Regions from separate parts of the Pantoea sp. GW821-FHT03E06 genome, predicted to be linked through region 1. Evidence: predicted binding sites of a transcription regulator. Region 1 holds the regulator's gene; the other holds the start of a gene.
What was found. The regulator LexA, encoded in region 1, represses DNA repair genes until DNA is damaged. The targets are predictions, from matches to a motif close to TNCTGTATGTACATACAGNA.
Positions count from the first base shown of each region.

Region 2: AC07WB_RS08120 (metal-dependent hydrolase) is a predicted target of LexA. The motif match lies at 7,673-7,692, and genes of this name have one in related genera.

Region 1 covers NZ_JBWKUG010000001.1:353,551-364,925, forward strand. The annotation lists gene ubiC (chorismate lyase) at 1-179, shown strand, start outside; gene ubiA (4-hydroxybenzoate octaprenyltransferase) at 186-1,070, shown strand; gene plsB (glycerol-3-phosphate 1-O-acyltransferase PlsB) at 1,118-3,541, opposite strand; gene AC07WB_RS01625 (diacylglycerol kinase) at 3,669-4,037, shown strand; gene lexA (transcriptional repressor LexA) at 4,143-4,757, shown strand; gene dinF (MATE family efflux transporter DinF) at 4,892-6,214, shown strand; gene AC07WB_RS01640 (CsbD family protein) at 6,379-6,591, shown strand; gene zur (zinc uptake transcriptional repressor Zur) at 6,663-7,184, opposite strand; gene AC07WB_RS01650 (conjugal transfer protein TraF) at 7,637-8,887, shown strand; gene dusA (tRNA dihydrouridine(20/20a) synthase DusA) at 8,996-9,994, shown strand; gene pspG (envelope stress response protein PspG) at 10,396-10,662, shown strand; gene AC07WB_RS01665 (quinone oxidoreductase) at 10,858-11,375, opposite strand, start outside.
Region 2 covers NZ_JBWKUG010000001.1:1,740,652-1,752,026, forward strand. The annotation lists gene astE (succinylglutamate desuccinylase) at 1-351, shown strand, start outside; gene spy (ATP-independent periplasmic protein-refolding chaperone Spy) at 679-1,176, shown strand; gene cho (excinuclease Cho) at 1,253-2,113, opposite strand; gene nadE (NAD(+) synthase) at 2,224-3,051, opposite strand; gene AC07WB_RS08100 (multidrug effflux MFS transporter) at 3,169-4,359, opposite strand; gene osmE (osmotically-inducible lipoprotein OsmE) at 4,552-4,887, shown strand; gene AC07WB_RS08110 (DUF6515 family protein) at 4,942-5,319, opposite strand; gene AC07WB_RS08115 (L-cystine transporter) at 5,517-6,908, opposite strand; gene AC07WB_RS08120 (metal-dependent hydrolase) at 7,062-7,652, opposite strand; gene kduD (2-dehydro-3-deoxy-D-gluconate 5-dehydrogenase KduD) at 7,793-8,554, opposite strand; gene kduI (5-dehydro-4-deoxy-D-glucuronate isomerase) at 8,567-9,403, opposite strand; gene hxpB (hexitol phosphatase HxpB) at 9,561-10,229, opposite strand; gene AC07WB_RS08140 (YniB family protein) at 10,372-10,908, shown strand; gene AC07WB_RS08145 (fructosamine kinase family protein) at 10,913-11,375, opposite strand, start outside.

The DNA of each region.
Region 1 (11,375 bases):
GTCCTCTTGGCCGCTACCTGTTTTCTTCTTCTACCTTGAGCCGCGATTTTATCGATGCAGGCCAGGTGGGCGATCTGTGGGGACGGCGTTCCCGCCTGCGTTTATCAGGCAAACCGCTGCTGCTTACTGAACTGTTTTTACCTGCGTCGCCGCTGTATCGCACGCTGGACCAAGGATAAATGACCGTGCAAAACACTCTTCCCATGACCAAATGGCAGGCTTACCGCCGACTGATGCGTATCGATAAACCGATCGGCACCGTTTTACTGCTGTGGCCGACGATGTGGGCGCTGTGGCTTTCCGGCATGGCGATTCCGCCGCTGCCGGTGCTGCTGGTATTTGTCCTCGGCGTTATTGTGATGCGTGCAGCGGGCTGCGTGATCAACGATTACGCTGACCGCAAAATCGATGGTCATGTTAAGCGTACCGCTTCACGTCCACTGGCCAGCGGTGCGGTGACGGAGAAGGAGGCCAAACTGCTGTTTGCCGGCCTGGGAATTCTGGCATTTATGCTGGTGTTGACCATGAACACCATGACCATTTTGCTCTCCTTTGGCGGCCTGGCGCTGGCATGGGTGTATCCGTTTATGAAGCGCTACACGCATCTGCCGCAGGTGGTGCTGGGCGCGGCGTTTGGCTGGGCGATTCCGATGGGATGGGCCGCAGTTAGTGAGTCCTTACCTTTGGTTTGCTGGTTAGTATTCCTGGCGAATATCTGCTGGACGGTGGCCTATGACACGCAATATGCGATGGTTGACCGCGATGACGATGTGAAGATTGGCGTGAAGTCGACGGCCATTTTGTTTGGTCGTTACGACAAGCTGATTATCGGTCTGCTGCAGCTGGCGACGCTCGCCCTGATGGCGTTGGTCGGAATGATGCTCCATTTGAACGGCGCGTTTTACTGGTCGCTGTTACTCGCCGCGGGACTGTTTGTGCATCAGCAGAAGCTGATTGCTCAGCGCGAGCGCGATGCCTGCTTCCAGGCGTTTCTGAATAACAACTATGTGGGCATGGTGTTATTTATCGGCATCTTGCTCAGCACCGTACCGTTCGCCGATTTGCTGTAAACAAAAAAGGCGCACCGAAGTGCGCCTTTTTATCGCGGGTCGCCAGGTTAATCGTGCGCGACCGCGCTCTCAATCGTCAGACGCACATCGCTTGTCACTAACTCCGCCAGCATCTGCCACATCATATGACTACGTTCTGCATCTGCATCACCTTTATCACTGATGTAGCCTTCATCGCGCAGCGTCAGTACCAATGCGGTAAACACTGCTTTATCGAAGAACTCCGGCGCGTTGATACCGTGCAGCACTGAGAGACGTTGAGCCAGCGTGCGGCTCTCTTTCTCCAGCGTGCCACGGTTGATCGCCGGTTTCGCGCTGAGAATGGCGAAGGTAATCGCAAAGCGCTGCAACGTTTCACGAATACCCGCTGCCAGCAGCTGCAATGAACGATGACGTGCCGGGCTCATTTTGAGCTGGCCATCCTGCAGTGTAATCAGCCCCTGACGCGCCATTTCTACGCACAGTGCATTCAGCAGGGCGGGCAGCTCAGCATTATCCCAACGCAGGAACAACTCGCTCTTCAGCATTGGATACACCAGGCTAACCTGGCGCAGCAACTCTGCTTCGCTGATTTCACGATGCTGCTGCACGATGGCGGCGATCAACGATGGCATCACCAGCATATGATGGATATTGTTGCGGTAATAAGTCATCAGCACCGCCTGCTCGCGCGGCAGAATGATGATGTCGCCAATGTTGTCTTGCTCAGTCTCGAACTTGTTCATGCCCATGGCGTGATCAAGCAGTGCTTCGGCGCTCATATCCGGCACGGTTGCTTCCGGCGAATAGGGCACGTTACGCAGCAGTTGGGTGTAGCACTCCAGCTGCTCAATCAACTGTTCGCGAGTGAGTGAACGCTGACGTGAGGCCAGTAGCGCGGTGACGCACAGGTTCATGGCATTCGCGGCACCGGCTTCGTTGATGCGCACCATCAGCTTCGCCGCAATGTCATTTACGGCTGGCGTCATCCAGGCTGGACGTTGGGGTTCGATAGGATCGATCGCATCACGCCATTCCGGCACGTTTTTGTTCAGATAGTTCATCAAGGGCAGCGGTTCGCCAAAGTTGACGTAGCCCTGACCAAGATTGCGCAGCTTACGTAAGCCGCGCACCATCTGCAGGAAACTCTCTTTCTCTTTGGCCGCGCCGCGCAGTTCTTTCGCGTAAGTGCCCACTTCCATCACGTGCTCATAACCAATATAAATTGGCACGAAAGTGATGGGACGGCTGCCGCCGCGCAGCATGGCTTGCAGCGTCATTGATAGCGTGCCGGTTTTCGGATCCAACAATCTACCGGTACGCGAGCGGCCGCCTTCCACAAAATATTCCACCGAGTAACCACGGCTAAACAGTTCGCCGAGATATTCACGGAACACGGTGGAATAAAGTTTATTGCCCTTGAAGGTACGACGAATAAAGAACGCGCCAAGACGACGGAAAATCGGGCCCGCAGGCCAAAAGTTCAGGTTGATACCTGCAGCAATGTGCGGCGGCACCAGGCCTTGATGATATAGCACGTAGGAAAGCAACAAATAGTCCATATGGCTGCGGTGGCAGGGCACATAAACAATCTCATGTCCATCCTGTGCCAGCTGACGTACGCGCTCGCCACCGTGAACGTTGATGCCTTGATACAGCCGGCTCCACAGCCAGCCCATCACGCGGTCAGTCACTTTAATCGCTTCGTAGGAGAAGTTTGCCGCCACTTCTTCCATCATTTCGATGGCGTTCTGCTGGGCTTTCTCATGTGAGATCTTTTTGCTGCGCGCCTCATCTTCCACCGCTTTTTCAATCGCCTTGGATTGCAATAGCTTGTTGAAGAGATCCTGGCGTGCAGGCAGACGTGGACCCACAGCGGCCAGACGCTGGCGAGCAAAATGAATGCGCGCGACACGCGCCAGCTTCTGTGCAATCGACTTATCAGTGCCGTGTTCGGTCGCCATCTGACGTAACGAAACGGTTTGCGAGAAGCGGACAAAGCTATCGCGACCGTGCCACAAAATGGCGAAGAATTTCTGTACGCCATTCAGAACGCGCAGATGCGGTGTGGATTCACCTGATGTTTCACGTCCCGGCGCGCGGCCAAACATCACCGCGACCGGCAACATTTGTACATCGAGCTGCGGGTTGCTGCGGTGTAAATCCAGATAATCGTGGAACAGCTTTACCGATTCGGGATTGGCCACGAAATAGGGAATAACGCGTGGGCCATCGTGAATAAACACGTGGCGCGGCAGCAAGGTGCCATCGATCTCTAGCGGAGCCAGCGGATCGGGCAAATCGTGTTTCAGACATTGTGCACGAAGTGTGAGCAAGTCAGCCTTTGAATCATAAGGCAAAACATACATCACTGGACGTGTCGGATCGATTCCGTGTTCAGAGATAGGATCGGTCGGAATGACCTTACTTTTTACCAAAATAGAGAGTGGTAAATTCAATAATTTGTAATAGAGTTTACGCCAACCTGACATAGACAACTTAAAGCCTCTTGTTAGCAAAGCGCGGCAAGCATACCAGAAAGTGCAGCGAAGATCTGTGGCTCTGCCACCTCATACTGCCCACACATTGACGTCAAAATAGATCAAGGGTTCCATAAACATGGCAAATAACGTCACCGGTATTGTAAGAATAGTGAAAGCAGCCGGTTATTCCTGGCAGGGGCTGCGTGCCGCATGGCAGCACGAGGCGGCATTCCGCCAGGAAGCGATAGCCGCGCTGGTGGCGATTATCGTGGCATGTTGGCTGGATGTAGACGCCATTTCCCGCGTGCTGATGATTGGCTCCGTGGTACTGATTGTCATTGTCGAAATCCTTAATAGTGCCATTGAATCCGTCGTTGACCGCATTGGCCAGGAGCAACATCCCTTATCAGGGCGCGCCAAAGATATGGGCTCGGCTGCGGTATTGCTGACTATCTTACTGGCTCTTTTTGTTTGGATCGTGCTGCTCTGGACGCATTTGAGATAGCCATTCCAGATTCATCAAACCGCTGATTTTTCCCTCTGTTACGGTTTTCATTTCGCCAATACCTGTATATACTCACAGCGACTGTATAAACAACCAGGGGGCGGGATGAAAGCGTTAACTGCACGGCAGCAACAGGTCTATGACCTGATTCGCGACCATATTAACCAGACGGGCATGCCGCCAACGCGTGCGGAAATTGCTGCGCAACTGGGATTTCGCTCGCCCAATGCTGCTGAAGAGCATCTGAAAGCGCTGGCGCGTAAAGGCGTAATTGAAATTGTTTCCGGCGCATCGCGCGGGATTCGCTTATTAATGGAAGAAGAGCCGAGCGAAGGCTTGCCATTAATTGGTCGTGTCGCTGCGGGCGAGCCGCTGCTGGCACAGGAGCATATTGAAGCGCACTATCAGGTGGATGCAAACCTGTTCAAACCCAGCGCGGATTTCCTGCTGCGTGTGAGCGGTATGTCGATGAAAGACATCGGTATTATGGATGGTGACTTGCTGGCGGTGCATAAAACGCAGGAAGTGCGTAACGGACAGGTTGTCGTAGCGCGCATTGATGACGAAGTCACGGTCAAACGCTGGAAAAAGCAGGGCGCGATTGTCCATCTTCTGCCGGAAAATAACGATTTCCAACCGATTGTGGTAGATACCCGCGAGCAATCATTGACCGTTGAAGGTCTGGCCGTTGGGATCGTGCGTAACGGCGAATGGCTCTGATTCGTTCCTGATTCCCTCCTACTGCGGCGGCGTATGCTGCGCTGGCCGCAGTCTGCTAGTTTCTTCTTTTTGACATTTTCTGCGGCACTGTCGGGCGCAATCACGCTGGTTACCGCAAATAACGGAATGGGCTGATGCAGCTGTTTTCCCCTTCAGATAAAGCACTTTGGCGGCTGGCGCTGCCGATGATCCTCTCTAACATCACCGTTCCATTGTTGGGCGTGGTGGATACTGCCGTTATTGGTCATCTCGATAGCCCGATTTATCTTGGGGGCGTCGCCGTGGGTACCACGGCAACCAGTTTTATCTTTATGCTCCTGCTGTTTCTGCGCATGAGTACCACTGGCCTTACCGCGCAGGCGTTTGGTGCCAATGACAAAACGGCGCTGGCACGCGCCCTGACCCAACCGCTGTTGATTGCTTTGGTTTTTGGTTTGCTATTTATGGTGCTGCGAACGCCGGTAAGCAGTTTGGCAGCCGCATTAATGGGCGGCAGCCCAGAAGTGCAGCAGCAGGCCAAAATTTTCATTGAGATTCGCTGGCTTAGCGCGCCCGCCACCTTGGCTAATCTGGTTATTCTTGGTTGGCTGTTAGGCGTGCAATATGCGCGTGCGCCGATGGTATTGCTTATCGTCGGGAATCTGGTGAATATCCTGCTCGACCTTTTATTTGTCCTTCAGCTGCATTGGGGAGTGGCCGGTGCAGCGGCGGCAACGGCGCTGGCTGAATATGTCACGCTGGGAGTAGGTTTGTGGATGGTGGCGCGCGTACTCAAACTGCGCGGTATTTATTTCGCTCTACTAAAAAGCAGCTGGCGTGGCGATGCCGCGCGGCTGTTCCGTCTTAATCGCGACATCATGCTGCGCTCCTTAATGCTTCAAATCTGCTTTGCATCCCTGACCATTCTGGGGGCGCGCATTGGTCCTGATGTGGTGGCGGTTAATGCCGTATTGCTGATGTTCCTCACTTTTACCGCCTACGCGCTAGATGGCTTTGCTTATGCGGTTGAAGCCTGCTCGGGTGAAGCGGTAGGCGCGAAAGATCGCAGTCGATTAATACTTATCTGGCACGCGGCCTGCCGTCAGGCCTGTTTTGTCGCCGCAATATTTGCCCTGATTTATGCGTTCACGGGGCCGCAGATTGTGGCCATGCTGACATCACTGGAAGCGTTGCGTGAAATGGCCGACAGATATCTCATCTGGCAGGTGATATTGCCGTTGATAGGCGTCTGGTGTTATCTGCTGGATGGCATGTTTATTGGTGCGACGCGTGGTCGTGAGATGCGTAACAGCATGATGATAGCCGCCATGGGTTATGGCCTGACGCTGCTAACATTGCCCTGGCTTGGTAACCACGGTTTATGGCTGGCGATAACGGTATTCCTGGCGCTACGAGGTGTGACGCTGTGGCTGATGTGGCGCGGTCATTGGCAGCGCGACAGCTGGTTTAATGCCTGAATAAGCGAAGCGTAACCTACAGATTAATCTGTAATTTCCTGCAAACTTCGAAGCGGCAACTATAATTAACTCATACGGCGCAGATGAATAGCGCATCGTGTGGGTATGTTCTTTGATATACAGAGAATGTATCCGTCTCACTCAGGATGAAGTGGAGGATTATTATGAATAAAGACGAAGCTGGTGGAAACTGGAAGCAGTTCAAAGGGAAAGTGAAGGAGAAGTGGGGCAAGCTTACGGATGATGATATGACCGTGATCGAAGGTAAACGCGATCAGCTTGTCGGTAAAATCCAGGAACGCTACGGTTATGCGAAAGATCAGGCAGAGACCGAAGTGAAAGACTGGGAAAGCCACAACAAAGATTACCGCTGGTAATCGACGTCTTATTAAGGACGATGCTCCTACCCACCGATCATTATGATCGGGTCGGCACAAGGAAGTGCCAATTAAGCCTTTCTCACCCGTTTTTTACTCTCACTCTGATGGTCGTGTTCGCAACTATCATGCCGCGTACAAGCCGCAACTTCCGTGCAATTCTCGCATAAGCCATGTGCTTCAATCACCGTATGACGCAGTGAAAACCCTGCCTGATCTGCCAGTGTCGCAATGGTTTTTTCCACTCCATGTGCATGCTTTTCACTTACCGCCGCGCAGCCATCACACACCAGCATCACAGAAGTGTGCGCTGGTTCGTCGAAATGGTGGCAAACCACATAGCTATTATTCGATTCCACGCGGTGAATGAATCCCTGCTCCAGCAGAAAATCCAGTGCACGATAAATCGTGGGCGGTTTGGCTTGAGGTTCACTGACGCGCAGCTGATCCAGCAGGTCGTAAGCGCTAATTGATCCATTTTGCTCAGCCATCAGACGCAATACTTCAGCGCGCTGAGTAGTAAGGCGCACGCCGCGGTCAAGGCAGAGTGATTCAGCCTGGGTAAGCAGCTGTTCGGGCGTGAGGTTAGACATGAGCATTCTCCGGGTTGCAGGTTATGTTATTTTATCACACAATTTTTTCTACTGCTGTTATTGCTTTTTTAGGCGTGTTTTCTGCTAAAAAAACCGGTTAATCAATTTGTTACCGTTCCACTTTGTATTGACCTTCAGTTTTTGCCCATTTTCCCGATGTAAACCTCTATGTAGCCAAGGCAACGGCCGCTGGGATTTTGCTTTGCAACTCACCAGGTTAGCGTCTATGGTTCAAAAGGTCTTAAGTAATTTCTGGTATCAATTTAAACACTGTTAATCTTTCCGCATAAAAACACAGCGGAATGGTGTGAAAGCATCCAATTCTGCGAATAGCAGTGCTATTTCCTTTCAATTCACAGCAATGAAGCGTTAGCCATGGTTCAGAATAGCGGCTAACTAAACTGTTCCGTCGGTGAGTGGCTCAGCGACATTTCAAAGGTGATGGCAGGCTCATGGTGAAGACACTATTCAGGCACAAAAAAGTTGCTTATCTTGTTGGTTTGAATGCGGTATTTATTTCTTCTTCAGCTTTAGCAGCAGGCACATGGTATGACGCGCGCAATGATGCCATGGGAGGAACGGGCGTAGCTTCTTCCACCTGGAGTTCTGCGGTGCTGGCTAACCCAGCATTGATGACGAAAGCTCAGCCGGAAGATAACGTCAGCATCATTTTCCCTTCAGCTGGCGCACAGGTTACTGACAAAGACAAATTGATCGACCGCGTTGATGACATCACGGATAGTGTTGATCGTTATCAGGACGTGATTGATAACCTCACCTTTGCGGATTACCTCAATGGTTATCCGCAGCTGAAAGCGGCTGCAGGTGATGTGGCTAACCAGCTTAGCGATCTTCGCGGCAATAAAGCCAATGGAACTGCGGGTGTGGCGCTGGCCGTCACCGTTCCCAATGAAACCTTGCCTTTTGCGTTTATCACTAAGGCCTATGGAACTGCGCACGTACGTGCCAACATCGCGGATAGCGACATCGCCTATCTGCGTGGTGTTGCTAACGGTACCGTTATTCCTGTGCCGGGCGATGAGGACAAATTGCGTTCCAGCGCTAACGGCCTGGCGGCGTTAATCACCGATTATGGTGTATCAGTGGCGCATGAGTTCTCTATTGCCGGCCATCCGGTTTCTGTTGGTATCACGCCAAAACTGCAGAAAACCTGGCTGTATAACTACACCGCCAGTATCTATAACTACGACAAGAGCGACATCAACAGCAGCCGTTATCGCAGCAGCGATACCGGGTTTAACGTGGATGCCGGTGTTGCCACTGATTTTGCTGATAACTGGACTTTCGGTGTGACGGGGCAGAACTTAATCTCGCGTGATATCGATACTAAAGAAGTAAACGGTTATCGCGATACCTATCAAATTCGTCCGCTGGTCACGACTGGCCTCGCGTGGAATAACGGGCCGTTTACCCTGGCGGGTGATGTTGACCTGACAGAAACCAAGCGCTTCAAATCAGAAGAGTCCAGCCAGTATGCGGGCGTAGGTGCAGAGTATCGCGTGCTGGATTGGCTGGCGCTGCGCGCCGGTTATCGTGCCGATCTGAAATCGAATGATACCGACGTAGTTACCGCAGGTTTGGGCATATCGCCGTTCAACAATACGGTTCATCTGGATCTGGCCGGTTCAGTGGGCAAAGACAATACCGTGGGTGCAATGTTGCAGCTTGGGTTTAACTTCTAATCCTCACTCAACGGTTACTCCTGATAACGGGCGGCTGTGCCGCCCGTTCTGCTGTGATATGATTGCGCAGTTTCTCATCACTTAACTACTGCGGATTTACTGCGTTTCATGACCGATACTTTCTCCTCGCAACGTTTTTCAATTGCCCCGATGCTTGACTGGACCGATCGCCACTGTCGGTATTTTCATCGCAAGCTGAGCGGCGATACCCTGCTGTATACCGAAATGGTGACCACGGGCGCCATCATTCACGGTAAAGGCGACTATTTGGCCTACAGCGAGGATGAACATCCTCTGGCGCTGCAACTTGGGGGCAGCGATCCCGCCGCACTGGCACAGTGCGCCAGACTAGCAGAAGCGCGTGGCTACGATGAGATCAACCTGAACGTCGGTTGTCCCTCGGACCGCGTTCAGAACGGGCGTTTTGGTGCCTGCCTGATGGCGGATGCTGCGTTGGTCGCCGATTGTATTAAAGCGATGCGTGATGTCGTGAGCATTCCGGTAACGGTAAAAACCCGAATCGGCATTGACGAGCAGGATAGTTATGAATTCCTGTGTGATTTTATTGGCACCGTGGCGCAGCAGGGCGGCTGCGATACCTTTATTATCCACGCCCGCAAAGCCTGGCTGTCGGGTTTGAGCCCAAAAGAGAATCGCGAAATTCCGCCGCTGGATTATCCACGCGTTTATCAGCTGAAACGTGATTTTCCAACGCTAACCATGGCGATCAACGGCGGCATAAAAACGCTGGAAGAAGCCAAACTTCATCTGCAGCACATGGATGGCGTGATGATGGGCCGCGAAGCCTATCAGAATCCGGGCATTCTGGCGCAGGTCGACCGCGAGCTGTTTGGTCGTGATGTACCGCAGGTCGATCCGGTAGCGGTGGTGCGTTCGATGTACCCCTATATTGAAGCGGAATTGTCGAAAGGTACGTACTTGGGACACGTCACGCGCCATATGCTCGGCCTGTTCCAGGGCATCCCAGGCGCTCGCCAGTGGCGTCGCTATCTGAGTGAAAACGCCCACAAAACCGGTGCCGACGTGCGGGTGCTGGAAGCGGCGCTAGCCTTAGTTGCGGATAAAATCCCGCAGGAAGCGCTTTAACCCTTGTTGGGTAAGGTCACCATGAAGGGTGTAATGATTGTCAGTTAAGACATGAAAAAACCTAATCACCGAAAGCACACCTTGTAGCGGCGCAATTCATTGCGCGATAAATCGCGCCGCTACGGAAGGTGCGGTGATTTGGTACGGGATCGGGATTACACCATGAAGGGTACCCCTGCGTGGATATAGCTGGGTTTTCGTAGGGTGCGCATTAATGCGCACCAGACAAATAGCACGACAATTCTTCAGATATGGTTTTTTCCACACCACAAGTTGGCTATTTTCAGCACGTGCTCATCTGCCCATGGATCTTCACTTCAATACTTTCAAATAGTTAGCGCATTTACGAGTTGGCACGCATCTTGTAATACTCATGAAGTTACTCACACAGGAGCACCTTCGTGGAAATTCTCTTTGTTCTCGGCTTTTTTCTAATGCTGTTACTCACCGGCGTTTCATTGCTTGGTGTTATCGCCGCATTGATTGTTGCCACCGTCTTTATGTTCCTCGGCGGCCTGCTGGCAGTTGTTATTAAATTGTTACCATGGCTGGTGCTGGCGGTTATCACCGTATGGCTCTATCGCGCATTTAACACGCCCTCGGGTGAGGCGAAATTAAACAGGCTGAAAAGAAAAATCAGTAAGTTAGAGAGAAATGGTTGGCGGTAATTGCGGGAAAGATCACAGACTCAGACATTGCTTAGACCAATTTCGCAATTAAACATATTTTTTACTTATGTTTTCTGCCAGGATGATTGGCGTTGTTTCAACACGAATTCATCGCCGCTGTCCCTACACCAGCGCGAACTATAAAAAAGAAAGAAAAAGGGGCTTCCTACGGGAAGCCCCGTTTGCTTTTAGCGATCAGGGAATTAGCAGACTTGAACCCTGTGTTGCACGGCTTTCCAGCACCTGATGCGCACGTACCGCATCGCTTAAGGCAAATTTCTGCTGCTCAGGTACGTTAAGCTGAATTGCCCGGCTGGCGATCAGTGAGAACAACTCATTACTGGCGGCGTCGAGCTCTTCCCGGTTGGTGATATAGCCAAACAGGGAAGGTCGGGTAACGAATAGCGAGCCTTTCTTATTCAGTATGCCGAGATCGATACCGGTCACCGGACCCGAGGCATTACCAAAGCTCACCATCAATCCGTGGCGGCGCAGACTATCCAGCGAAGGTTCCCAGGTATCTTTCCCTACTGAGTCATACACCACCGCGACCTTCTCGCCCTTGGTTAATTCGCTTACGCGTTTCGCAATATCCTCTTCACGATAGTTAATGGTGGCCCAAGCACCCGCATCTTTTGCAATCTGCGCTTTCTCGGCCGAACCCACGGTACCTATCAGGTGTGCGCCCAGCGCTTTCGCCCACTGGCAGGCAA
Region 2 (11,375 bases), 1.4 Mb from region 1:
TTACCTTTTGGTGAAAACGATTTGAGCCAGTTTGCAGGGGTACAGCAGGCGCTGGCGGCGCTGCTGTATGGCGAGACGTTGCCGGAAGTGCGTGAACGTCCGCGTCATTATCGCGTGGCGCAGCAAATTACCCGCCACGGTGAGAAGTTTGTCCTGCATATGGGGCCGGAAACCTTGAACTTTACCGCCTTCCCGCAGGGCACGCTGCTGGCAGAGGAGGGCGACACGCGCTATTACGTGCAGCAAGCGCGCGAATTTGTGCTGTTTCCCAATCCTCACGTCGCACCAGGATTACGCGCAGGACTGATGCTGGTGGAAGAGAATGAGCAGACGCAGGCGCTGGCGCTTTAATGTGCTTTCACCTTCACCCTAATCCTCTCCCGCCGATGGGAGAGGGACATTTCGGAGATGACGCTGGCACCGCCCACATTTCCCTTTCTGAAAACCGACAATGCCGTTACACTCCTCCTTAATTCCTGCCTTTTTCCTTTGATTGTCATAAACTTTTTCAATTCCTCACGCATTTCTTCGCTTTCTCTCCATGATTGCCTGATTTTTGTCTTTTATGCTTTCAGGGCTTTACTCAGCCTCTGAGTAGTTGACGTTCAGCGTCGTATGCTTGTTTCCGAAGACGCGACACAGGCTGTCGTCATTAAACTGATAAGTAAGGACAATATTATGCGTAAATTAACTTCTGTTTTCCTGGCTACCGCAATGGCTCTTGGTGCTGCAAATATCGTCCATGCTGCGGCAGACAACCTGACTCCGCCGCCAGCGGGCAGTGAAAAACCGATGCACAAGCCGCCGATGCGCCATCACGGCATGGAGATGATGTTTAAAGGACTGAATCTGACGGATGCGCAGAAAGCGCAAATCAAAACTATCCTGCGAGATAGCCATAAAGAGATGAAACGCCCGTCGCTGGAAGAGCGTCGTGCTGACCATGCCATCATCGCTTCCGATACCTTTGACCGCGCGAAAGCCGAAGCGCAGGCCGAGAAGATGACCGCGAACGCGAAAGATCGCGCTCTGCAGATGATGGAAACCCAGAACAAAATCTATAACGTGCTGACGCCAGAACAGAAAAAACAGTACAACGCGAACTTTGAGAAACGCTTAACGGAAAAAGGTCCGCACGATGGCAAAACCCCGCCAGCGCCGGCTGATGCTGAGTAAGCATTTTCGCTAACTGAATAGAGACCGCCGACGTTGTCCATTGCGTTCGATGCTTTGGGCAACGTTGGCGGTTTTTTTATAGCTCGATCAGCGGGAACACGCCTGAGAGCAGCGGACGGCAGAGAATTTTGTAGCCATCATGATCAAAGCCGTGCGAGGCACGCTGCAGCTGGCGCGCTTCGGCTTCGCTACTCACCGAACCCAACCAGAACCAGTGATCGATCACATGGATTTGCGTAATATCGGCACCGCGCTCCACCATGCCAACCGGACCTTGCCATGGCCAGCACAGGATACGCATCTGCTCTAAGGCGGCATGCAGACGCTGCTGATGCGCAGCAACCGACTCCTTTCCGCAGCACGCGCCGGCACAGCGGTTAAGCGCCGCACGAAAACAACCTCGCCCCGGACGCAACGATTCCAGTCCCAGCAGGCCGTGACACAAGCGCTGCTCATCGGCAAGCGTTTTCAGTTTCTCCAGCGCGGCAAAGCGGCTGCGAAACAGGCCATAAAGGTTGGGCGAACGGGAGAAGTCGAGATCCTTCGCATAAACCACCTGCGGCGCGCCGTCGCCTAATTGCAGCGAACAGAGCTGACGATTTTTACGAAGTCGCTTGTTGAATAGCGGCTGCTGAGTTTTGATCATTTGTGCTTCCAGCAGCTGCGCACCGACATCTCCTGCGGTGGGGATCCAGGTCACGCGCCGCGCCTGACGCAGCATGCTGGCTTCATCTGGCGTACGAAAATGTGCCATGACCCGACTGCGCAGGTTAACGCTTTTGCCGATATACAACGGCAGATTTTCATTTTCGCCATGGAAGGTATACACGCCTGGCTGGTTAGGTAACCCTTCCAGCCATTGACGTAGATGTTCGGGATATTGATAGATTGCTGCCGCATCGAAATCGAGGCGGTGGCTGGCTGCACGTCTGACCAAAGCACACTCCGATTACTGGTTGTCCATCCAGTGTATCAAAGTGTGCTTTTTCTCGCCAGTCAGCGGGGAGGAGAAAGTTTCCCGCATAGACGGCGGGAAAGGAGGAGCGCTTACTTCTTCCAGAAGTCGTCGAACACGGTAATCGGCGGACGACGTTTGTGCTCGGTTTTCAGATACCAGCCTTCAATGGTTTTTGCTGCGGCGGCATCAATGGTTTTGCCTTCCAGATAAGCGTCGATTTGCTGATAGGTGACACCAAGCGCCACTTCATCCTGCAAGCCGGGGCGATCATCTTCCAGATCGGCCGTCGGATGCTTCAGATAGAGATGTTCCGGGCAGCCGAGCGTTTTCAGCAGCTGTTTGCCCTGGCCTTTGTGCAAGCGGAAGATCGGATTGATATCGCTGCCGCCATCGCCGTATTTTGTGAAGAAGCCGGTGATCGCCTCAGCCGCATGATCCGTTCCTACCACCACACCTTTGGTCATGCCGGCAATGCTGTACTGCGCTTTCATGCGCTCACGGGCTTTCTCATTGCCACGCACGAAATCTGAAACGGTAATACCCGCCTCTTTCAATGCACGTTCACTGGCTAGGATCGCTTCTTTAATATTCACTACCAGCGTGCGGTCCGGCTGGATAAATGCCAGCGCATCCTGACAATCCTGCTCATCGGCCTGCACGCCATACGGCAAGCGTACGGCGATAAAGGTGTAGTCATTATCGCCGGTCTCTGCACGCAGTTCGCGAATTGCCGTTTGTGACAAAATGCCGGTAAGCGTGGAATCCTGGCCACCGCTGATACCGAGGACCAGCGTTTTCAAAAACGGGTGGGCTTGCAGATAGGATTTCAGGAAATCAACGCTGACGCGGATCTCCTGCTGCGGGTCAATAACGGGCTTAACACCAAGGGCTTCAATGATTTCCTGTTGCAATGACATGGACCTCTCCTCAAGTCAGTAGCCTGACGGCACAATGCGAATCATCTGCTAAAGCTAACGCCTCTGTCCCCAAACAACAAGCCGCACGGATTATTGTCGAAGTTAAAAGCTTACAAATCAGGCGCTTTTTGATTTCTGTACCAATATATTGAATGACACAATCGCCAGCATGAAGCAGCCAAAAATCGTGCCCGTCATGCTCACCACCGAGGTGCCGCCCAGGCCGGTGATTGGCACGCTAATGGCACCAAAGGTAAACATACACACGCCGATAACCGCCGATGCGCTGCCCGCACGATGTCCCTGGCTCTGCATTGCCAGGGAGGAGGCTGTAGTGGCAATCACGCCATTACTGGCAATGGTGAAGAACAGGGCCACCAGCAGGATCGGCAGCGCGGCACCTGTTAGTCCAGCCAGTAGTAAACAGCTTGACGCCACAAACGCCAGCGTAAGACCGCCTTTCAACACACGATACTCTCCCCACAGCGGGCAGAGGCGTGCACTGGTTTGGGATGCAATAATCAGGCCGAGGCCGTTGGCGGCGAAGCAGAAGCTGAATGCTTGCGGCGTGAGTCCGTAAAGCTGCTGCAGCACAAACGGTGACGCCCCGATGTAGGCAAACATACCGGACATCATGAAACCCTGCGTCAGGCAGAAGCCCATGAACTGACGATGCGTCACCACCTGGCCCAGTGCTGCCCACGCTGAAAAAATCGAGCCCTGGCTACGACGTTCGGCCGGTAAGGTTTCATGCAGCTTCCAGCGCGTGAGGAAAATTAACACAATGGCAATGCAGCCGAGCACCACGAAAATGCCGCGCCAGTTAAGCACCGTCATTAACGCGCCGCCCAGCACCGGCGCACCAATCGGTGCCAGGCCGTTGACCAGCATCAGCAGAGCAAAGAAACGCGTTAATTCATGGCCGCTGTACATATCGCGGGCAATGGCGCGCGACAGCACGGCACCGCCCGCACCGGCCAATCCTTCAAACAGACGAGCCACCAGCAACGCGTTGATATCTTTTGCCAGCGCGCAGCCAATCGAGGCAATAAACAGCAATATCAGCGATAACAGTAACGGACGGAGGCGACCAAATTTGTCGCTCATTGGTCCAAACAGCAGCTGACCGGCCCCCAAACCGAGCAAACCTGCCGTTAGGCTCAGCTGCGCCGTGGCCGTTTCGGTGTGCAGATCGCGCGCCAGTTCCGGCAGCGCAGGTAGATAAAGATCGATACAAAGTGGCCCGAGTGCCGCGAGCAGCCCCAGCGTAATGGCATAAACCAGGCGGTGAGAAGGTGCAGGTGTCATTTATCCTCAGTCTTAATTCATTGCTATCGGTATTTTTTCGCGGGTGATTATACGAACCCTGGCGCATCAACACAGCATTTTTACGAAAACCTGACGCTTAAGATTTTGGTGAAATTTATCCCATAAAGTTGATAAATCTGGATTTATGTTCCAGGCTTACTTCACATGGACAAAAAAACGAGGAACAACAACATGAATAAAGTGATGGGATGTATCGCTGCCGCTATGACGCTGGCAGCCCTGTCGGGTTGTACGACTTATGACAAAGCTGAAAGCTACGTAACCAAGCCGGTGGTAAAGGATGTGAAAAAAGGCATGACGCGTGATCAAGTGCGTCAAATCGCAGGTCCAGCCTCAACCGAAATCACCATGGTTCATGCGCGCGGTACCTGCCAGACTTACGTGATTGGCGAGCGTGACGGTAAACCGCAGACCTACTTCGTGAGCTATAACGATACCGGTCGCGTGATGAATTACGGCTTCCAGAGCTGTAAGGATTACGATACCGACCCGCAAGCGGCGCAATAAGCGCAGCAGAATAATAAACGGCCCGTCATTGACGGGCCGTTTTTCGTTGCAGGCTTATAAGCCGTAAGGGCGAGGCACTTCAATATAGCTGCCGCCGATTTCGCGCTGGTAGTAATGGCCTTCCTGCACATAGTAGCGCTTGCCATTGAAATCGAGCACGCGCATGCCGCCAGCGGGCGGGCTGTCAGGCGGTTGTACTACCACGTAAGTGTCGCCCTGACGCTGATAGTAGCTGCCATTCAGCATGTAGTAGGTGAGTCCGCCAATCAGCACCGCCGTTGCCGCTTCAGGTAAGAAGCGTAGCGGGCCAGGCCCACCCCAATGCGGGCCTCTCCCCCAATGTGGACCAGGGCCCCAACCGCCGGGATACGCATGACTGATAGCTGGTGTTAATAAGGTTAACGCCAGCACCGAGGCGATAACATTTTTCATCGGTGATTCTCCTGCTGTGATTAGCAGCAGAATTGGCCTTCTGGCGGCAAAACTCAAGCGAAAAGCGGTCGATTTTTCCTCTTTTTACTATGCTTAACGCTTTCCTGACACAGCCGCCATGATTGGGGTGAATTGGGGAGAAAAGAGCATAAAAAAACGGCAGGCCCATTGGCCTGCCGTTGTGTTAATGCGGTGCGTTAGCGGTGCGCCAGTTCAGCGTGTTCGTCGCTCTCCAACACTTTTTTGTCGGTCAAACCGAGCCAGCGGCTGGTAAGTGAACCGGCCGTCATTGAGCCATTAACGTTGAGCGCGGTACGGCCCATATCAATCAGCGGCTCGATGGAGATCAGCAGCGCGACCAGCGTGACCGGCAGGCCCATCGCCGGCAACACGATCAGCGCGGCAAACGTTGCACCGCCACCGACGCCCGCCACACCGGCGGAACTCAGCGTCACGATACCCACCAGCGTGGCAATCCACATCGGATCGAAGGGATTGATGCCAACCGTAGGAGCAACCATTACCGCCAGCATCGTCGGATACAAGCCCGCACAACCGTTCTGACCAATGGTGGCACCAAACGATGCAGAGAAGCTGGCAATGGATTCGGGTACGCCGAGGCGACGCGTCTGCGTTTCCACATTCAACGGAATGCTCGCGGCGCTGGAGCGGCTGGTGAAAGCGAAGGTGATCACCGGCCACACTTTACGGAAGAAGCGCATTGGGTTGATACCGTTGACCGACAGCAGCAGGGCGTGCACGGCAAACATAATGGCCAGACCGAGATACGATGCAACAACAAAACCACCCAGCTTAATGATGTCCTGCAGATTGGAGCCGGCCACCACTTTGGTCATCAACGCCAGCACACCGTACGGCGTCAGCTTCATGATCAAACGTACCAGCTTCATCACCCAGGATTGCAGAGTATCGATCGCCACCAGCACGCGCTCGCCTTTGACCTTGTCATCTTTCAGTAGTTGCAGCGCCGCCACGCCGAGGAAGGCAGCGAAAATCACCACGCTAATGATGGAAGTAGGGTTGGCACCGGCCAGATCGGCAAACGGGTTTTTCGGAATGAACGACAGCAGCAGCTGCGGCGTGCTGAGGTCAGCGACTTTGCCAACATAGTTGCTTTGAATTGCACTCAGACGCGCGGTTTCCTGCGCACCCTGTACCAGACCTTCAGCGCTTAGGCCGAACAGGCCGGTAACCAGTACGCCGACCAGCGCGGAAATCGCGGTTGTCACCAGCAGCACGCCAATGGTTAGCACGCTGATTTTACCTAGCGATGAGGCATTATGCAGACGCGCAACGGCGCTCAGAATCGAAGCGAAAACCAGCGGCATCACAATCATTTGCAACAGCTGAACGTAGCCATTACCGACGATATTGAACCAACCAATTGACGCTTTTACCGTGGCGCTGTTTTCGCCGTAGATGGTTTGCAGCGCCAGACCGAAGGCCACGCCTAATACCAGACCGGTCAGCACGCGCTTTGACAGGCTCCAGCTTTGGTTGCCAATGCGGTTCAACAGAATCAGTAGCGCGATAAACGCCACAATATTAATGATTAGGGGAAAATCCATGCTCAACTCCAGAGTGTGCCGCGCCAGCAGATTATGATGGTGCGGATAACAGTAAGTCCCCGTTAGGGAATATTTAGAATGTTATCAGTTCAGCGTTGGGCGGGCTTATACCCAAAAAGAATGTTTTATAACTTTATCGCTGTATTTGTGTGGTTATTGACCGTTTCGACCATTAACCATGCGACCGACGCCATTTTGTAGCGTATTGAACAGTTGTTCCGGCCAGCCATTGGCACCAAAAGAGGGCATTCCGGGCGGGAACCATAAGGCATAACCGACCAGCGCGAGACAAAGCGCGCGTTCAAGTTGGTTACCTTTTTGACTATTAAGAATCGGTAAGCGGAAGCGCCAACGGCAGGGCCACAGCAGCGGCACGCCTGCGGGGGTGAGCATATCGGCCACGATATGGCTGAGATAGCCAAGCGTCATGCCTTGCAGCACATCAGCGGGCAAAAACCAGTCGGCAGGCACGTTAATCTGGAATAGCCACAACCCCACCGCCACGGCCAGTAAACTGTGAGTAAAGCCGCGGTGACCAAAAGCGCGGGCAATGGGGTGCGATAGCCACCTTAGCCGCTGGCCTAACACGGATTTAGGGTGATCGATATCGGGCAGCAGACAGGTTAGCAATGCAGCAGGCACCAAATGCCACCAGTCGGCGCTGGCCAGGACTGGCGTCAGTTCCGCACGCTTGGCAAAAATGGCGCTGGCAATGGCAAAAATGATATGGCCTTCGGCCGTCATGATGGAACCTGGCTGCATAAAACTGTCGATGCATCCAGTATAGGGATTTATCCAGTAAATGAGAATGGTGACGCTGTAACGAAGCGTTAATAATTTCTGCTTTCCCGCGCCACAATGACGCGGGAAAATAAGGGGTTAGCTTAGCGTGCTAACCATCCGCCGTCGACAGCCAGCGTGTAACCGTGCACGTAGTCTGCAGCGCTTGAGGCAAGGAAGACAATCGGCCCCATCATGTCGTCAGGAATGCCCCAGCGTCCGGCAGGAATACGGCCTAAAATCTCCTCATTGCGCGCTTCATCACTGCGCAACTGCTCAGTATTATTGGTCGCCATATAACCCGGCGCAATGGCGTTGACGTTGATACCGTGTTTTGCCCATTCATTTGCCATCAGGCGTGTTAAGCCCATCACCGCGCTTTTCGAGGCGGTATAGGAGGGCACGCGAATGCCGCCCTGGAACGAGAGCATTGAGGCAATATTGATGATCTTGCCGCCATGGCCTTGCGCGATAAACTGACGCGCCACCCGCTGCGACAGGAAGAACAGACTCTTACTGTTAATGTTCATCACATCATCCCAATCTTTTTCGCTGAAATTAAGCGCATCTTCGCGGCGAATAATGCCAGCGTTGTTGACCAGAATATCAATACGACCGGCGTGGGCTACCGCCTGTTCAACAACGTGTGGAACCACGGAAGATTGGGTGAGATCGGCCTGTATCGACCAGAAGCGGCGTCCTAGCGCCGCGACTTTAGCTTGGGTATCGTCAGGCCCCGCGCGGTTGACGCCAATAATGTCACAACCCGCCTGCGCTAAACCGAGCGCCATGCCCTGGCCCAGTCCGGTATTGCAGCCGGTGATCAGCGCCACTTTGCCTTCCAGATTAAATGCATTGAGTATCATGATTGCTCCTTGTTAGCGCAGCGCGCTGATGTTGACGTGGTCCATGTCATCAAATACCTGGTTTTCACCCACCATCCCCCAGATAAAGGTATAACGCTGCGTACCGACGCCAGCATGAATCGACCAGCTGGGGGAAATCACCGCCTGCTCATTGTGCACCAGCAAATGACGCGTCTCTTGCGGCTGGCCCATCATGTGGAATACCGCGCTGTCATCGGCCATATCAAAGTAGAAATAGACTTCCATGCGGCGCTCATGCGTGTGACACGGCATGGTATTCCACAAGTTACCGTCATCGAGGCGGGTTAAGCCCATGGTCAGCTGGCAGGTAGGCAACACATCCGGCACGATGAATTTATTGATAGTGCGACGATTCGAGGTGGCGGCATCGCCCAGCGTGGCTTTAACCGCTTCGTTGAGGGTGATTTTTTTGTCAGGATAACGCGTGTGCGCCGGTGCGCTGTTGTAGTAAAACTTCGCGGGATGATGGGCATCGCTGCTGCGAAAAATCACGCTCTGCGCACCTTGCCCAACATACAGTGCTTCCTGCTGGCCAATCTCCCAGGTTTTGCCGTCTACTTCAATTAAGCCCGGTCCGCCGATGTTAATCACGCCGAGCTCGCGGCGTTCGAGGAAGTAACTGACGCCTAACTGCTTGCCGACTTCATGGCCAATAGTGACTGCAGTGTGCACCGGCATTACGCCACCGATGATGATGCGGTCAATATGGCTGTAGGTGAGGGTGTAATTGTCAGCGTCGAAAATTTTCTCGATGAGAAACTCGCGGCGTAAACCGGCGGTGTCGAGGGTTTTGGCGTGATCGCTGTGTATGCTTTGACGAACGTCCATCTCAGGCCTCTCAAGAGTCAAAGGAAGTGGTCCCGATGCGGGTCTTTGGGCATCTTAGGCAGGATGGGATGTGAATTCAATAAAAATGAAACGATGTTTTATTTATTTGAGCAGTTGATCAAATTGCATAAAAAAGCCCGCGTTCAGCGGGCGACGGTTAACCGTGCAGATGCTCGGGTTTGAGCTGGGTTAAATCATCAAGAATAACATTCGCCAGCGACCAGCGCGCATCATCACGATGTTCGGGGGCAGGCACTACAATCGAACGCATGCGTGCCGCTTTGGTAGCGATCATGCCGTTGAACGAGTCTTCCAGCGTTACGCAGTTCAAGGGATCAATCCCCAGTTTGGCTGCCGCATCCAGGTAAACCTGCGGGTGCGGTTTGCTGTAGGGCAACGCTTCGGCTGAAGCCAGCACGTCAAAGTAGTTGCGCAGGTCGAACATCTCCAGCACGCGTTCCAGCATGTGCAGGGGCGAAGCGGAGGCGAGACCGATTTTCAAACCCTGCTGCTGGCACAGTTGCAGTGCCTGCTCCACGCCCGGCAGCAGCGGACGTGTCTCTTCAACCAGCGCGATCGCACGCGCAATGATGCGCTTTGTCACTTCCTGCTGGTCCGGACCGCTCCAGGGCAGCGCTTCAAACCACATGCGCACGGTTTGATCGATGCGCAGACCTAGCGTATCCGGTAATTCATGGCGGCGGGTGATATCCACATTGAGGCTGGCGAAAATATCCAACTCAGCCCGATCCCATAACGGTTCAGAGTCAATCAACAATCCGTCCATATCAAAGATGGCGGCCAAAACAGGACGACGGTATGACATAAAACTGCTCCCTAAGACATTTTGCTTACCTTAGCACGAGTGCTCAAAAAAGCCGACTTACGGCAGGTTACGCATTTTTCAGGAAAAATTGCGATAGTGCAGGTAGACTTAGGCAAAACGATGATCAGTTCAGGGAGACTCCATGACTTACCAACAGGCTGGCCGCATCGCCATCCTTAAGCGCGTGGCTGGTTGGGTGATTTTTATACCTGCATTGCTGTCCACCCTTATTTCGCTACTGGGTTATATGTTTAAGCACAGTGAAAAGCAGCCCGGCATTGATGCGGTGATGCTCGATTTTGTGCATGTGATGGTCGATATGGTGAAATTCAATACGCCGTTTCTTAACGTGTTTTGGCAGAACTCGCCGATACCGGAATTTCACGGCGGCACGAATGTGGGCTTTTGGCTGATCTACATTCTGATTTTTGTTGGCATCGCGTTACAGGCTTCAGGCGCACGCATGTGGCGTCAGTCACGCCACATTAAAGAAGGTATTGAGGATCAGTTGATTCTGGAGCAGGCCAAAGGAAGTGAAGGGCGAACGCGTGTGCAGCTGGAAGATAAAATCCACATACCGCGTCACACCATTTTCTTACAGATTTTTCCGCTCTATATTTTGCCCGTCATTATCGCTATCGCCGGATACTTCGTGCTGAAGCTGCTCGGTATGTTGTAAAGCGTCAGGCCGGTCTGGCCTGACGTTCTCCCAATACATCTTCATCTAACAACTGGCCGACGGCCAATTGCGCTGCGCCGGTCCAGTTGCCGCCAAAGACATTGGCGCGATTGAGCAGGTAATAGAGCTGATAAACGGGCTGTCGCTGCGAGAAACCGTCCGCCAGCGGCCACACAGCCTGGTAGCCATCAAAAATCTCACGCGGAAGATCGGCGTAGTAGCTCAGCATCGCCAGGTCGCATTCACGATCGCCCCAATAACAAGCCGGATCAAAGAGCCAGGGCCCGTTCGTGCTGCCCGCACAGTTGGCTGGCCATAAATCGCCATGCAATAAAGAAGGCTGCGGGTGATGGTTGGCCAGCGCGCGCTGTACGCAATCAACAATCAGTTCGGTATCGCCGTAATGCACGCCTTTTTCCGCTGCTAACTGCAGCTGCCAGCCGATGCGTTGTTCAGCGAAAAACACC